3 regions of the Xanthomonas sp. F4 genome follow, and region 3 is predicted to be linked to each of the others. Evidence: riboswitches for the same ligand, from Rfam matches in the RefSeq annotation. Region 3 holds a riboswitch; each other region holds the start of a gene.
The links. A riboswitch is a leader RNA that binds a small molecule or an ion and turns the genes downstream of it on or off. The one in region 3 is predicted to bind cobalamin.
Positions count from the first base shown of each region.

Region 1: another riboswitch for cobalamin. It lies ahead of FHR66_RS16490 (CoA-acylating methylmalonate-semialdehyde dehydrogenase); the one in region 3 lies ahead of btuB (TonB-dependent vitamin B12 receptor).
Region 2: another riboswitch for cobalamin. It lies ahead of metE (5-methyltetrahydropteroyltriglutamate--homocysteine S-methyltransferase); the one in region 3 lies ahead of btuB (TonB-dependent vitamin B12 receptor).

Region 1 covers NZ_JAASQX010000005.1:177,750-183,083, forward strand. Annotated here, with positions in the region: gene mntP (manganese efflux pump MntP) at 312-887, opposite strand; cobalamin riboswitch at 1,394-1,593, shown strand; gene FHR66_RS16490 (CoA-acylating methylmalonate-semialdehyde dehydrogenase) at 1,733-3,247, shown strand; gene FHR66_RS16495 (acyl-CoA dehydrogenase family protein) at 3,247-4,437, shown strand; gene FHR66_RS16500 (enoyl-CoA hydratase) at 4,434-5,243, shown strand; gene FHR66_RS16505 (enoyl-CoA hydratase/isomerase family protein) at 5,240-5,334, shown strand, end outside.
Region 2 covers NZ_JAASQX010000008.1:39,567-44,900, reverse strand. Annotated here, with positions in the region: gene dusA (tRNA dihydrouridine(20/20a) synthase DusA) at 6-1,025, opposite strand; cobalamin riboswitch at 1,170-1,423, shown strand; gene metE (5-methyltetrahydropteroyltriglutamate--homocysteine S-methyltransferase) at 1,635-3,926, shown strand; gene FHR66_RS19305 (choice-of-anchor X domain-containing protein) at 4,165-5,334, shown strand, end outside.
Region 3 covers NZ_JAASQX010000001.1:201,046-206,379, forward strand. Annotated here, with positions in the region: gene btuB (TonB-dependent vitamin B12 receptor) at 324-2,195, opposite strand; cobalamin riboswitch at 2,310-2,526, opposite strand; gene FHR66_RS00950 (TfoX/Sxy family protein) at 2,811-3,239, opposite strand; gene FHR66_RS00955 (GAF domain-containing protein) at 3,236-3,718, opposite strand; gene bioD (dethiobiotin synthase) at 3,836-4,525, shown strand; gene FHR66_RS00965 (phasin family protein) at 4,941-5,318, opposite strand.

The DNA of each region.
Region 1 (5,334 bases), on a different contig from region 3:
TGGGGCGCTGATTCCAAGTGGGTAATGCCTGGTTGTCGGTTTGGTGCTGGTGAGGATTTCCCGAACACGCCATCAATTTCAACGGCAAGTTATGGATTCTTCCCGCAGAACTCATGATGTTGGTCGCGCAGCGCCACCCAACTCCCTGGGTGGCGCTGCGCAGTGCCATCACTGCATCCTGTCCACCTACCTGAACTTCACTGACAGGCCGGCCTGACCGAAGGCGCCGGCATGGCGGGATGGGCGCGCACCGTCGCCGCACATCCCCAATCCCGAATCCCCAATCCCGGCCGAAACAGGCGCCGCGGCGCTCACCCCGCGCCGTGCAGATGCTCGAACAGGATGGTGCTGCCGATCGCGATCAGCAGGGCGCCGCCGACGATCTCCGCCCGCTTGCCGGCCAGCGCGCCGAGCGCGCGGCCGAGCATGATGCCCAGGGTGACCATGGTCAGCGTGCACAGGCCGATGATCGCCGCGACCTCGACGATGTTCACGTCCAGGAAGGCCAGGCCGACGCCGACCGCCATCGCGTCGATGCTGGTGGCGAACCCGGTGGCGGCCAGGCTCCAGAAGCCGTGACGCTTGGGCGCGGCCTCGTCGGGCGCGTCGGACTCCGGCTTGAGGCCGGCGACGATCATGTGCACGCCCAGCGCGCCGAGCAGGCCGAAGGCGATCCAGTGGTCGAAGGCGACCACGTACTTGGACGCGGCCTGGCCCAGCACCCAGCCCAGCGCCGGGGTCAGCGCCTCGATGCAGCCGAAGATCAGGCCGGCGCGCAGCGCGTCGGCCCAGCGCGGACGTTGCATCGCCGCGCCCTTGCCAACCGCGGCGGCGAAGGCGTCGGTCGACATGGCGATGCCGAGCAGGAGAATCGAAAGAAACGACATGGGGAACCGTACCGGGACAGGCGACAACGACGAGCGCGCGCGCCCGGCCTTCGCCTTGCGCACTCGCCGCTGGTCTCGCCAACCGAACTGGCTGCCCGTACCACGGCGCATCGGCCGAGTGTGTTGACACGGGCGCTGTCCGCGCAGGTCGGACAGCAGGCTACTCCCCAAGGGGACGCGCAGTCTAACAGCCGTCAATTGCGGCGAACATACCTGGAACGCACGCGAACCTGCAGCTTCTCTTCTTAGCATCGGCTATAGCGGCGCGTGCAGGCCGGCGTTCCGCGTGGGGTGCTGCGATGGCCCGCAGCGCCCGTGATCACTGCAGCGCATTCGGTTGATCGCTGCAGGGAATCCGGTGTCGCCGCTGCGGCGCTGTGCATGCTGGTGATACGCGCCGCCTGCTGAGGCGAACGCGGCTGTGTGCGGTCGGCAATGGCGGCGCTGCGTGCCGACGCCAACACCGCGCGCTGCGCTGCAGCGTGTTGCCGTCGCCGCGGCGCGACTACACTGGCCACGCTTCAGGTGCCTGGTCGTCGCAAGACGCACCGGGTGAAACGGGAAGCCGGTCCGATGCCGGCGCTGCCCCCGCAACGGTAGGCGAGAACACCCGACAACAGACCACTGCGCAAGCGGGAAGGTGTCGGGGTGATGCGGTCGCGCATTGCTCGCAAGCCCGGAGACCGGCCTGACGTGGACGTCCTGCGACGTTCTTTCTCGGGTGTTGCGGTGGGCAACCTGACGAGCGGAACGACGTCGGGGCCCTTGCGCCGCGCGTTCGCTTGTCCTGTCCATCGCCGCCCGCCCGGTGGTGATGCGATGAGGAGACAGGACCCGTGAACCAGATGACCCGGACCGGCGCCGACGTGGCGACCGTCAAGCTCTTGATCGACGGTGCGTTCGTCGAATCCAGCAGCAGCCAATGGCGCGAGGTCGTCGATCCGGCGACCCAGGACGTGCTCGCGCGCGTGCCGTTCGCCACGGCCGCGGAAGTGGATGCCGCCGTGGCCGCCGCGCAACGCGCGTTCGCGAGTTGGCGCAAGACGCCGATCGGCACCCGCGCGCGGATCTTCCTGGCCTATCAGCAACTGATCCGTGCGCACATGGGCGAGCTGGCGGCGATCCTCACCCGCGAGCAGGGCAAGACCCTGGCGGACGCGGAAGGCGACGTGTTCCGCGGCCTGGAAGTGGTGGAACAGGCCGCGGCGATCGGCAACCTGCAGCTCGGCGAACTGGCCAACAACGTCGCCAACGGCGTGGATACCTACACGCTCTTGCAGCCGTTGGGCGTGTGCGCCGGCATCACCCCGTTCAACTTCCCGGCGATGATCCCGCTGTGGATGTTCCCGATGGCCATCGCCACCGGCAACACCTTCGTGCTCAAGCCATCCGAGCAGGATCCGCTGGTGACCATGCGCCTGGTCGAACTGGCGGTGCAGGCGGGCGTGCCCAAGGGCGTGCTGAACGTCGTGCATGGCGGCGCCGAGGTGGTCGATGCGCTGTGCGACCACGCCGACATCAAGGCGCTGTCGTTCGTCGGCTCCACCAAGGTCGGCACCCACGTCTACCGGCGTGCGGCGCTGGCCGGCAAACGCGTGCAATGCATGATGGGCGCGAAGAACCATGCGGTGGTGTTGCCGGATGCGGCGCGCGAGCAGACCCTCGACGCGTTGGTGGGGGCGGCCTTCGGCGCCGCCGGCCAGCGCTGCATGGCCGCTTCGACGCTGGTGCTGGTCGGCGAGGCGCGGCAGTGGATTCCGGCGCTGGTGGCCAAGGCGCAGACGCTCAAGGTCAACGCCGGCAGCGAACCCGGCACCGATCTGGGGCCGGTGATCTCGCGCAGTGCGCGCGAGCGCATCGAAGCGCTGATCGCCACCGGCATCGCCGAGGGCGCGACGCTGGAACTGGACGGACGCAACCCGACGGTGCCCGGATTCGCTCATGGCAACTTCGTCGGCCCGACGATCTTCTCCGGGGTCGCGCCGGGCATGCGCATCTACGACGAGGAGATCTTCGGCCCGGTGCTGGTGATCCTGGAGGCGGCTACGCTGGAAGATGCGATCGCCCTGGTCAACGTCAATCCGAACGGCAACGGCACGGCGCTGTTCACCCAGTCCGGCGCCGCCGCACGCAAGTTCCAGGAGGAGATCGATGTCGGCCAGGTCGGCATCAACGTGCCGATTCCGGTGCCGGTGCCGCTGTTCTCGTTCACCGGTTCGCGTGCCTCCAAGCTCGGCGACCTCGGCCCCTACGGCAAGCAGGCGGTGCAGTTCTACACGCAGACCAAGACCGTCACTGCGCGCTGGTTCGACGATGCCGGCGCCGGGCAGGGCGTCAACACCACGATCCGCCTGTCGTGATGGCCGCGGCGATGCAGTGGCCGCTGGAGCAGTCGGCCGATGTCGGGCTGGACGAGGCGCAGCGCGCCTATCGCGAGGCCGCGCGCGGCTTCGCCCAGGCCGAACTGGCGCCGCACGCGGCGCGCTGGGACGCGGACGGGATCTTTCCGCGCGAGGCGATCGGCAAGGCCGGCGAACTCGGCTTCTGCGGCCTGTACGTGGACGAGCACGCCGGCGGCAGCGGGCTGTCGCGCCTGGATGCGGCGATCGTGTTCGAGGAACTGGCCGCGGTCGATCCGTCCACCGCGGCCTTCATCAGCATCCACAACATGGCCACCTGGATGCTGACCCGTTTCGCCACGCCGGCCGTGTGCAGGGACTGGGGCGCGGCGTTGGCCAGTGGCGCCAAGCTCGCCTCGTACTGCCTGACCGAACCCGGTGCCGGCTCCGACGCGGCCGCGCTGAAGACCCGGGCGGTGCGCGATGGTGACGGCTACCGCATCGACGGCAGCAAGGCGTTCATTTCCGGCGCCGGCGCGACCGACCTGCTGGTGGTGATGGCGCGCACCGGCGAGGACGGCCCGCGCGGCATCAGCGCGTTCGCTGTGCCGGCCGATGCGGCGGGCATCGCCTATGGGCGCAACGAGGACAAGCTGGGCTGGCACAGCCAGCCGACCCGCGCGGTGAGTTTCGACGGCGTGCGCGTGCCGCTCGCGCATCGCCTGGGCGAAGAGGGCGAGGGCTTCCGCATCGCGATGCGCGGCCTCGATGGCGGCCGCCTCAACATCGCTGCGTGCTCGCTGGGCGCGGGGCAGGGCGCCCTGGACGCGGCGCGGCGCTATCTGGGCGAGCGCCGCCAGTTCGGCAAGAAGCTCGCCGAGTTCCAGGCCCTGCAGTTCACCCTGGCCGACATGGCCACGCAACTGGTCGCCGCGCGGCAGATGGTGCACACCGCCGCACGCAAGCTCGACGCCGGCGCGCGCGATGCGACGGTGTGGTGCGCGATGGCCAAGCGCTTCGCCACCGATGCGGGCTTTTCGATCTGCAACGACGCGCTGCAGTTGCACGGCGGCTACGGCTACATCCGCGAGTACCCGGTCGAACGCCTGCTGCGCGACAGCCGGGTGCATCAGATCCTGGAAGGCACCAACGAAATCATGCGCGTGATCGTCGCGCGCCACCTGTTGAACACCGAAGAGGAATTGCGATGAGCGCCGCCGACACCTCCTACCGCCGCCGGGACTGGACCGGGCTGGCCCTGCAGATCGACGGCCACACTGCCGTGGTCACCCTGTCCAATCCGCCGGCCAACACCTGGACGGTGCACAGCCTGCGTGCGCTGGGCGAACTGGTCGGCGCGCTGGACGCCGATCGCGACATCTATGCGCTGGTGCTCGTGGGCGCCGGCGAGAAGTTCTTCAGCGCGGGTGCCGACCTCAAGCAGTTCGCCGACGGCGACAAGGCGCTCGCGCGCGAAGCGGCACGGCGCTTCGGCGAGGCCTTCGAGGCGCTGAGCCGATTCCGCGGGGTCAGCATCGCCGCGATCAACGGCTATGCGATGGGCGGCGGGCTCGAAGCGGCGCTGGCCTGCGACCTGCGCATCGCCGAGGCGCAGGCGCAGATGGCCTTGCCCGAAGCGACGGTCGGCCTGCTGCCCTGCGCCGGCGGCACCCAGAACCTGCCGCGGCTGGTTGGCGAAGGCTGGGCCAAGCGCATGATCCTGCTCGGCGAACGGGTCGACGCCGAGACCGCGCTGCGGATCGGCCTGGTCGAGGAAATCGTGCCGACCGGGCAGGCGCTGGCGCGCGCGCTGGACTGGGCGGCCAAGGCGGCGCGGCAGAGTCCGATCAGCGTGGCCGCGGCCAAGCGCCTGGTGCAGGCCACCCGCATGCAGTCGCATGCGAGCGCGCTGGTCAGCGAGCGCGAGGCGTTCGTGGATCTGTTCGACAGCGCCGACCAGGCCGAGGGCGTCAACGCCTTCCTCGGCAAGCGTGCGCCTGTATGGAGGAACGCGTGAGCGCGCTCGCCACCGACGCCGCCGCGGTGCTGTTCGAGACGCGTGCCGCTGGCGACGGCCGCCGCATTGGCATCGCCACGCTCAACGCGCC
Region 2 (5,334 bases), on a different contig from region 3:
GCCGATCAGGCCGCCGCGCGTGTCGCCCCATCGGTGATCGCCAACGCCCGCTCCAGTAGCGCCCAATCCGCACCCGGCCGGTGCGCGCCCTCGCTGAGCACCTGGCGGAAGGCGCGGCCGCCGGGCTGGCCATGGAATAGGCCGAGCAGGTGCCGGGTGATGTGCTTGAGCGCCAGGCCCTCGGCCAGGCGTGCCTCGACGTAGGGACGCAGCGCACGCAGCAACTCCGCGCGCGGACGCGGCGCGGCGCCGGTCAGGGCCGCGTCCAGTCGGTGCAGGACGTAGGGGTCGTGATAGGCCGCGCGGCCCAGCATCACCCCGTCCACTGCCTGCAACTGCGCCTGCGCCGTCTCTACCGCGGCCAGGCCGCCGTTGAGCACTACCTGCAGCTGCGGCCGCTCGCGCTTGAGCCTGTGCGCCCAGTCGTAGCGCAGCGGCGGCACCTCGCGGTTCTCCTTCGGCGACAGGCCCTGCAGCCAGGCGTTGCGCGCGTGCACCACGAACAGCCCGCAGCCGGCCGCGGCAACCTGGTCGACGAAGGCCAGGAACACCGCATAGTCGTCGTCCTGGTCCACGCCCAGCCGGCACTTCACCGTCACCGGGATGTCCACCGCCGCGACCATCGCCGCCACGCACTCGGCGACCAGCGCCGGCTCGCGCATCAGGCAAGCACCGAAGCGCCCGGCCTGCACCCGGTCGGACGGGCAACCGCAATTGAGGTTGATCTCGTCGTAGCCCCAGTCCTGGCCGATCCGCGCCGCCTGCGCCAGCAGCGCCGGCTCGCTGCCGCCGAGCTGCAGCGCCAGCGGATGCTCGGACGCATCGAAATCCAGCAACCGCGCACGATCGCCCAGAACCACCGCATTGGCGTGCACCATTTCGGTGTAAAGCCGCGCCGACGGCGCCAGCAACCGGTGGAAGATCCTGCAATGCCGATCGGTCCAGTCCATCATCGGGGCGACGGACAGGCGCAGCGAGGCGGCGTAACGCGCGGGGAGATCGGCGGTGGGGAGCGGAAGCGTCATCGGCACGACGGACGGGCGCCGCCGGCTATCCGCCGCAGCGCCAAGTCATTGGCTTAGGGATCAATAGCTTACACGTTCGCGATGAACGTTGCCGGGACCTACCGACAAAAACGCACTGGCGCTTGACCCGCCGCCGCATCCGGCCTATCGTGCGCTCGCCGAAGGTATTCATCTCTTCATTCGGATGAAGGGATGGATTTAAACGGGAATCCGGTGACGGCCGGCGCCGCAAGCGCCTGCCCATTCCGGAGCTGCCCCGCAGCGGTGAATGGAAACGACCTCCGTCAATGGCACTGGGCCGGCGCATGCCGGCCTGGGAAGCGACGGACAGTAGGTGCGCAGCCGGCACGGTGCGCGTGTCCATCAGCCCGAATACCGGCCCCGGCCGGAGGACCGTGCGTCCTCCGATTCGACCTGGCGCCTCCGCGGGGAGGCGGCCGGACCGCGACCCGGCCTTGCGCCGCGCCGCGTCGTCCGCCTGCCCGCGCGGTACCGGTTCGCCCGCGGGGGCGAAGGTCGCTGGCGTGGCGGGCGGTCCGTGCGAACGGGACGCGCGGCGCGCGGTTCCTTCGTTCCTCAATGCCCTTGAACGCAATGAGGAAACGCAACATGACGATCGTGACCAACCTGGGCTTCCCGCGCATCGGTGCGCGACGCGAGCTCAAGCAGGCGCTGGAACGCTACTGGCGCCGCGACATCGATAGCGCGCAACTGCAGGACACCGCACGCGACCTGCGCCTGCGCCACTGGCAGCTGCAACGCGAGGCCGGGGTGGACGTGCCGCCCAGCAACGACTTCAGCCTGTACGACGCGATGCTCGACACCGCGTTCCTGTTCGATGCGATCCCGCAGCGCTACCGCGCGCTGGCCGATGCCGATCCGCTGGCCGGCTACTTCGCGATGGCGCGCGGCACCCAAGAAAACGGCCTGGACCTGCACGCGCTGGAAATGACCAAGTGGTTCGACACCAACTACCACTACCTGGTGCCGGAGCTGGCGCGGCGCCAGCACTTCCGCCTGCGCGGCGACAAGCCGGTGGTGGAGTTCCTGGAAGCCAAGGCGCAGGGCATCCAGACCCGGCCGGTGCTGATCGGGCCGGTGACCTTCCTGGCGCTGTCCAAGACGGTGGACGGCAGCGACCGCTGGGCACTGCTGGACAGTCTGCTGCCGGTGTACGCCGACCTGCTGCAGCGCCTGCATGCGGCCGGTGCCGGCTGGGTGCAGCTCGACGAGCCGGCGCTGGTGCTGGACCTGGACGACGCCGCGCGCGCCGCCTATCGCCGCGCCTACGACGTCCTGGCGCAGGCGCCGCGGCCGAAGCTGCTGCTGACCAGCTATTTCGGCGAGCTGGGCGACAACCTGGAGCTGGCGATGGCGCTGCCGGTGGACGGCGTGCACGTGGATCTGGTGCGCGGCGTGGCGCAACTGGACGCGGTGCTGCAAGCCTTGCCAGCCGGTCGCGTACTCTCGGCCGGCCTGGTCAACGGCCGCAACGTGTGGCGTACGCCGCTGGACAACGCGCTCACCCTGGCCCGTTACGCGGCCGGCCATGTCGGCCGCGAGCGGTTGTGGCTGGCGCCGTCGTGCTCGCTGCTGCATGTGCCGGTGGATCTGCAGCAGGAGACCAAGCTGGACCGTGAACTGGTCGGCTGGCTGGCCTTCGCCAGGCAGAAGCTGCAGGAACTGCGCACCCTGGCCGATGCGCTGGACGATCAGCCGCAGGCGCAGGCGGGACTGGATGCAGCGCGCGATGCGTTGGCCAGCCGCCGTGCCTCCGCCCGCGTGCACCGCGCCGAGGTGGCGCGACGGGTAGACGCACTGACCGACGATGCCGGCCGCCGGCAGTCGCCGTATGCGCAACGCCGCCAGGCGCAGCAGGCCGCGTTGCGGCTGCCGCTGTATCCGACCACCACGATCGGCTCGTTCCCGCAGACCGAGCAGGTGCGGCAGGCGCGCGCGCAGCACAAGGCCGGCAAGCTCGACGATGCCGCGTACGACGCGTTCCTGGCTGCCGAGACCGAACGCTGCGTGCGCGCGCAGGAGCAACTGGGCCTGGATGTGCTGGTGCACGGCGAGTTCGAGCGCAACGACATGGTCGAGTACTTCGGCGAGCAACTCGACGGCTTCGCCTTCACCCGGCACGGCTGGGTGCAGAGCTACGGCTCGCGCTGCGTGAAGCCGCCGATCATCTACGGCGACGTGCAGCGTCCGGCGCCGATGACGCTGCGCTGGACCCAGTACGCGCAGTCGCTGACCGAGCGGCCGATGAAGGGCATGCTGACCGGGCCGGTGACGGTGCTGCAGTGGTCGTTCGTGCGCGACGACCAGGAGCGCGCGCAGACCTGCCGGCAGATCGCGCTGGCGCTGCGCGATGAGGTGCGCGACCTGGAGGCGGCCGGCATCGGCGTGATCCAGATCGACGAGCCGGCGATCCGCGAAGGCCTGCCGCTGCGCCGCGCCGACTGGCAGGCGTACCTGGACTGGGCGGTGCAGTGCTTCCGCATCGCCGCGGCCGGCGTGCGCGACGCCACGCAGATCCACACCCACATGTGCTACTCGGAGTTCAACGACATCATCGAGGCGGTGGCGGCGATGGACGCGGACGTGATCTCGATCGAGACCTCGCGCTCGCGCATGGAACTGCTCGATGCCTTCGTGCGCTTCCGCTACCCGAATGCGATCGGGCCCGGCGTGTACGACATCCATTCGCCACGCGTGCCGAGCACGCAGGAAATGGTGGAGTTGCTGGAGAAGGCGCGGGCGGTGCTGGATCCGCAGCAATTGTGGGTCAACCCGGATTGCGGGCTGAAGACCCGCGGCTGGGCGGAAACGCGCAGCGCCCTGGAAGCGATGGTCGCCGCGGCGCGGCAATTGCGCAGTCAGCAGGCGCAGGCGGCGTGACCGGCGATGCCCGGCGCCACGTGCGCCGGGCATCTTCGTGCTCCAGGCATGTCCAGCATCCCAGTTCGGCGTGCTTTGCTGCATTGCGTCTTTGTCCGGCAATGTGCGCTGGCTATAACCGCAGGCGAACGCGTGGCGAGGGGGCGCTGCGTCCTCGCCGACGTGCTGCCGGCGGCGCATCGCGCCGCGAGGTCCGGTAGGTGCGTCTGCTACTCAGCACCGCCAGGGAGAGCGCGTCATGCCGAAGTTGTCGAAACTGTCCGCCGTCTGCGTCCTGTATCTCGTCGTCCCCACCGCCGCGCTGCACGCGGCCGAACTGATTCCCAAACAACTGGCCGGTCCGCCGGAGGAGTTCGCGCAGATGCGCGCGCCCGCCCCGGCGGAAGCGGCGATCCTGTCCAAGAGCGCGTTGCTGCCGGTGGAGTTCTCCGCCGCACGCAGCAGTGGGCCGGCGCAATGGCACACCACACTGCCGGTGGAGAACGGCAAGCTGCGCTTCGTGGTGCTGTCCGGCGAACACGATTGGCAGCCGCGCCTGAGCGCGCCGGCCACGGCCAGTGCGCGCGCCGGCACCGCCGCCGCGACGCCGATGCTCGCGCCCAGTGCCAAGGCCACCCAACTGGGCGCCGGCGGCGCCGCACTGCCAGCCCGCGAGTACCGCGTGGACACAGCCGCTAACGGTGAGTGGACCCTGACCCTGCAGGCCGACAGCAACAGCACGGCGCAGCGCGGTTATGTGCTGATGGAAGGCGATGCGCGCACGCAACTGGCGTCCTATCCCAGCGACCGCGCGCAACTGCAGCGCGGGCAGCGCATCGGCCTGACCGCCCTGCTCGGCGGCATCGATGCGCAGGGCAGCGTGTCGCTGGCGCGCAGCGCCGGCAGCGGCCGCATCGACACCGCCCAGTTGCGGGTGATCGCGCCGGACGGCTCCGTCAGCCAATGGCCGATGGCCGACGACGGCCGCCACGGCGACGGCGCCGCGGGCGACGGCGTGTATGCCGGCGACTTCCCGGCGACCGCCACCGGCACCTATATCGCGCAGGTGGTGGTGCACGGCCACGACGCCAGCGGCCAGCCCTTCGTGCGCACCAGCGAGCACGTGCTGCCGGTGCTGGACACCACCCTGCGCATCAACGCCGATGCGGTCGCCGCCAGCGCCCAGCCCGGCACCCGCCTCACCCTGCCGATTCCGGTACGCATCGGCGGCGGCCAGGCGCCGGCGCACTACCGCGTGCTCGGCGAACTGTGGGGCACCGGCCGCGACGGCAGCGCGGTGCCGGTGGCCTGGCTCGGCGGCATGCTCGCGCCGCAGGATGGACGCCTGCCGCTGAGCGTGGACGAACGCTGGATCGCCCGCGCCGGCGCGCGTGCACCGTTCACCCTGCGCAACCTGCGCGTGGAGGAT
Region 3 (5,334 bases):
GGGTACGGGCGCGTAGCGGGCGCCGAACTGTAAGGTTTGTGCGGCGATGCATGAGCACGAAGGCGGGTGTTTGCGTTCGACAGCCAGCGGCCCTTATCGCGAGCGACCAATTGCGCGATGCGTGGCGCATGCCTGCGTTGAGAATGCGCGCATCTACATCCGACGTGGTCGCACATGCCGCCTTTCGTAGGAGCGGCTTCAGCCGCGACGGGAGTTCGCGGGAAAGCCTGTCGCGGCTGAAGCCGCTCCTGCAAAAAAGACGCGCGTGTTTTCCGTGCGGGCTGCCCCGCGCCACGCCCGCCGGCGCAGCGCGGGACGCCGACTCAGCGCGCCGCCGGCGCGTAGCGCAGGGTCAGCGCGTACTCGCGGCCAGGCTGGTTGTACCAGTTGATGGTCTGGTAGTCGCGGTCGAACACGTTGCTGGCCTTGGCCTGCAGCGTCCAGTCCGGGGTGAACGCGTATTCCGCGCGCAGGTCGACGGTGCCGTAGCCGGCCAGGCGTACGCGGTTGGCCGCATCGTCGAAGCGGTGGCCGCTGCCGAACACGGTGACGCCGAGCTTGACCGGGCCGATGCCGCGATCCACGTCCAGGCGCGCGGTGTTCTGCGCGCGGCGCGCCAGCCAGTTGTCGCGGTTGTCGCCATCGCTGCGGTTGCGCGGGTCGGTGTGGCTCAGCTGCGCCGACAGTTCCCAGCCGGCCAACAATGCATAGCCGGTCAATTCGGCGCCGCGGATGCGCGCCTCGTCCACGTTGACCGGCAGGAAGCTGACCGCGTCGTAGGAGATCAGGTCCTTGACCCGGGTCTCGTAGGCGTTGAAGGTCCAGTTCCAGCTGTCGGCGTACTGCGCCACGCCCAGGTTGCCGCTCTTGGAGCGCTCCGGCTTCAACTCCGGATTGCCGGCGAACGGGTAGTACAGATCGTTGAAGGTCGGTGCCTTGAAGCCGGTGCCGACGCTGGCGGTGAGCTTGAGGCCATGCGCCAGCGCCAGGCCCCAGCCGAGGCTGCCGGTGGTGTGTTCGCCGAACTGCTCGTTGTCGTCGCTGCGCACGCTGGCCTGCACCTGCTGCGCGCCGAAGCGGCCCTGGTACTCGGCGAACACGCCGGTGTTGTCGCGGCTGTCGACGTCGAAGGCGGTGGTGCTGGTGACGTGCTCGCGTTGCCAGTCGCTGCCGACGCTCAGCAGGTGGCCTTCGGCCAGGGTGACGTCGCCCTGCAGCGCGGCGGTGTCGCGGCGGCTGTCGAAGGTGCTGACGAAGCTGCGGGTGCGCGCGCCGGGGGCACGGTAGTAGCTGTCGGCGTCGTCGACGTTGCGACCGAGCTGCGCGGCCAGGTGCAGGCGATCGGACGGGGTCCAGTCCAGCTTGCCGCCGAACACCTGCTGGGTGTTGTCGGCCTCGTTGCCGGCGAACAGCGGATCGCCGTCGTACTCGTTGCGGCTGTCGATGTTCAGCGCCTGGCCTTCGATGCGCAGCGTGTCGGTCAGCGCGTAGCCGCCGCGCGCGCTCAGCGAGACGTTGCGGTAGCCGTCGCGGTCGGGCTGGTCGACGAAGCAGCCGGCGAACAGCGTGGCCGAACCGTTGCAGGCATTGATGCCGTCGGTCTCCTGGTAGCCGCCCTGCACGGCCAGCCAGCCGCGCTCGCCGCGGTTGCTGAAGCCGGCGCCGGCCTCGCGCAGGCCGTGGCTGCCGCCGCCCAGGCTCAGGTTCTGCTGGAAGCCCTGACCGCCGCGGCGGGTGAAGATCTGGATGACGCCGCCGATCGCGTCGGAGCCGTACAGGCTCGACCGCGGGCCACGCACGATCTCGATGCGCTCGATCTGGCTCAGCGGCAGGTCCTGGAACGCGGCCAGGCCGGCGCTGGCCGAGCCGATGCGCACGCCGTCGACCAGCACCAGCACGTGGTCCGATTCGCTGCCGCGCAGGCTCAGCGTGGTCAGCTTGCCCAGGCCGCCCTGGTTGGAGATGCCGATGCCGGCGCGGCCCTGCAGCAGCTGCGCCAGCGACGTGGCCTGGCTGCGCTCGATCTCCGCGCGGTCGATGACCTGCGCCGGGACCACGCTGTCCTCCACCGAGATCTGGGTGCGGGTGGCGGTGACCAGGACCTGGTCGAGATCGGTGGCGGCGTCGGCGGCGTGGGCCAGCGCGGGCAGGGACAGGGCGGACGCGATCGCGACCGAAAGCAGGCGGGACGACATGGGTGGCAACTCCGGCGCGCGGCTGCGCGCTGTGACGGCGAGGGAGTCGCGAACGGAAGGTGCAAGCGGACGGCGCCGAACGCGGCGCGGCACGCCGCGACGCCCTCCGCATCGCAACCAGTGAGCTGCAAGGCCGGTCTCCGGGCTGGCGATCGGGGAGGCGGACCTCCCGGCTGCGACGCCTTCCCATGCCGTGGCACAGTGGCGAAAGTCGTCAGCGCGGATCGCTTACCGTTGCGGGGGCAGCGCCGGCCTTGTCGCAAGACGCACCGGCTTCCCGTTTCAACCCGCTGGCCGGAGCCGGTGGGTCACCTTGAAGCGGCGCGATTGTACGCGATCGCCGCTGGCTGCGCGGGGTAGGGCATGCCCATCCATCCCGGGGATGCGGCTTTGGGTCTGGCAGGCGCACCACCGGTATTGCGCGGCGTAGCGCCGAGGGGTAGTCAGGTCGGGCCGCGCGGCGCAGGCGACATGCCGGCCAGACTCCGCCCGAAGGGCTGTGATCGCGCGCGTCCGTGCTCGCGTCGTCGCTCGGGCGCGGACTCACATCCACGTTCTGCGTTGTCACAGGCATGCGCAATCAAGGCGCGGCATGCTTGCGGATGCGGCAACGCCCTAGTCGGCGTGGGTGCCGTGGCCGTCGTCGTCGCCGTGATGGTCGTCCATCGGCGTTTCGTGCGTGTCGTGCGCGTAGGCGCCGTCGGCGTCATCGTCGCCGCGCGTGTCGTCGCGGTCGAAATGGGTCGTCGCCACCGGCCCGGCGACCGGCAGGCCGCGCTGTGCCGGCAGCGCCGCCGTTGCGGTTTCCAGCTCGCCCAGCAACTGCGCGCGGCGCGCCTCGGACAGTTCCTGCCAGTGGCAGCCGCTGAGCGCGCCTTCCAGCGAGTACAGCAGGTTGAGGCTGGGCTTGAAGCCGGCGCGCTTGACCTTGACGAAGGCGCCGACCGCGCCGGCCGCCTCCAGGTCCTGCTGCGTGCGCACGCCGACCTGGCGCAGCCAGGCCGCGCTCTTGGGGCCGATGTTGCGCAGCTTGGCCGTGCTCATCGCAGGCTGTCGATGAAGACCTGGGCGATCGCTTCCAGGCCGCGCTGGTCGTCGGCGTCGAAGCGGGCCAGGTCCGGGCTGTCCAGGTCGAACACGCCGACCAGCGCACTGTCGCGCAGCAGCGGCACCACCAGTTCCGAGCGCGAGGCGGAATCGCAGGCGATGTGTCCGGGGAACGCCTCCACGTCGTCGATGCGCTGGGTCTGGCCGCTGCTGGCGGCCGCGCCGCACACGCCCTTGTGCAGCGGAATGCGCACGCAGGCGGGCAGGCCCTGGAACGGGCCGACCACCAGTTCCTTGCCGTCGTAGAGATAGAAACCGACCCAGTTCAGCCGCGGCAACGCGTGGTACACCAGCGCGGCCAGATTGGCGGCATTGGCGATGCGGTCGGGCTCCCCGGCGACCAGGGCACGGGCCTGGTCGAGCAACTGGGCGTACTGTTCCGGCTTGCTGCCGGTGAGCGAGGACGAGGCGAACATCGCGCGAGTCTAGCAGCGCGCTGCGTCCGCCGGCACCGCGGCGGCTGACGCGCGCGACGCGCCCGGCTATCCTGCGCGCCGCCGCGCGTCCCGCCGGCCAACCGACAGGGTTTTTGCATGGCTGTTCCCGCCTTCTACGTCACCGGCACCGATACCGGCATCGGCAAGACCATCGCCAGTACCGCGCTGCTGCATGCCTTGCGCGCGCGTGGTCAGCGCGCGGTGGGCATGAAGCCGGTCGCCAGCGGCTGCAGCCGCGACGCTGACGGCTGGCGCAACGAGGACGCGCTTGCCCTGCAGGACGCGAGCGCGCCGCGGCCGGCCTACGCCGATCTCAATCCCTACGCGCTGCCGCTGCCGCTGGCGCCGGAACTGGCCGCCGCCGATGCCGGCGTGCAACTGGAACTGGCGCCGATCGCCGCAGCCTTCGAGCGCCTGCGCGCGCAGGCCGACGTGGTGGTGGTGGAGGGCGTCGGCGGCTGGGCGGCGCCGCTGTCGGCGACGCTGGATCAGGCCGATCTGGCGCGCGCGCTGGGACTGCCGGTGGTGCTGGTGGTCGGCCTGCGCCTGGGCTGCCTCAACCATGCCCGGCTCAGCGCCGCGGCGATCGCCGCCGACGGCCTGCAGTGCATCGGCTGGATCGGCAACGAGATCGACCCGGCGATGGAGCGCATCGACGACAACATGGCGATGCTGCGCGCGCGTCTGCCGATGCCGTGCTGGGGCCGCCTGCCGTACCGGCCGCAACCGCAGGCCGCGCAGTTGGCGGCGGAGCTGCAGCCGTGGGCGGGAATGTCGCCGGACTGAGCCGCTGCCGAGACGCGCGCTGCGCTGCCGGCTTGTGTGGGAGGGACTTCAGTCCCGACGCCTTGCCGATGACGCGTCGGGGCTGAAGCCCCTCCCACAGGCAGGCATCCCGACGGCGGGATCGGGCTCGTCCCGAATGTTCGCTCCCACTCCCGAAGCACGCGCATAAGCCGGTAGAAGAAGAGATCTACCGGTTTCGAGCAGAGCATCGGCGCTGAAGCCTCTCCCATGAAGGAAACCAGGAACGCCGGGACGCGCGGGATCGACAAATCCCCAATCCCCACTCCCGAATCCCGTCCATAAAAAAGGCCCGGTAGAGGGAGGGATCTACCGGGCCTGGGGTTGCACGGGGGGAGGGACCCATGCAGACCGAGCGTGCGTCGGGCGGCGAACCGCAGCGACGTCGAAAACGGTATTACTTGGCGGTGGGCTTGGCCTTGGGCGCAGCCTGTTCGGTCGCCGCCTCGAACTGGTGCTTGGCCAGCTGGCCGATCGCCTCGGAGGTCTTCAGGCCCAGGCCGAACACTTCCTGGTTGGCCGTGGCCAGCCGCTCGAAGTTGTCGCGGGCGATCTGCAGGCCCTTCGGCCACAGCGCCTGCACGGTGCCCAGATCGCGGGCCTCGGTCAGTTCGCCGAGGAAGCCGGTGGTGGCCGACACGTTCTTCTCGAAGGTCTTCAACTGCACGCCGAACACGCTCTCGGCGCTCTCCAGCGCCAGGCGGTTGGCACGCGCCGCGGCAGCGGCGAACTGCTGGGTGTAGCTGCTGAACTGATCGTTGAATTGAGCGGACATCATGCAACTCCGTTGG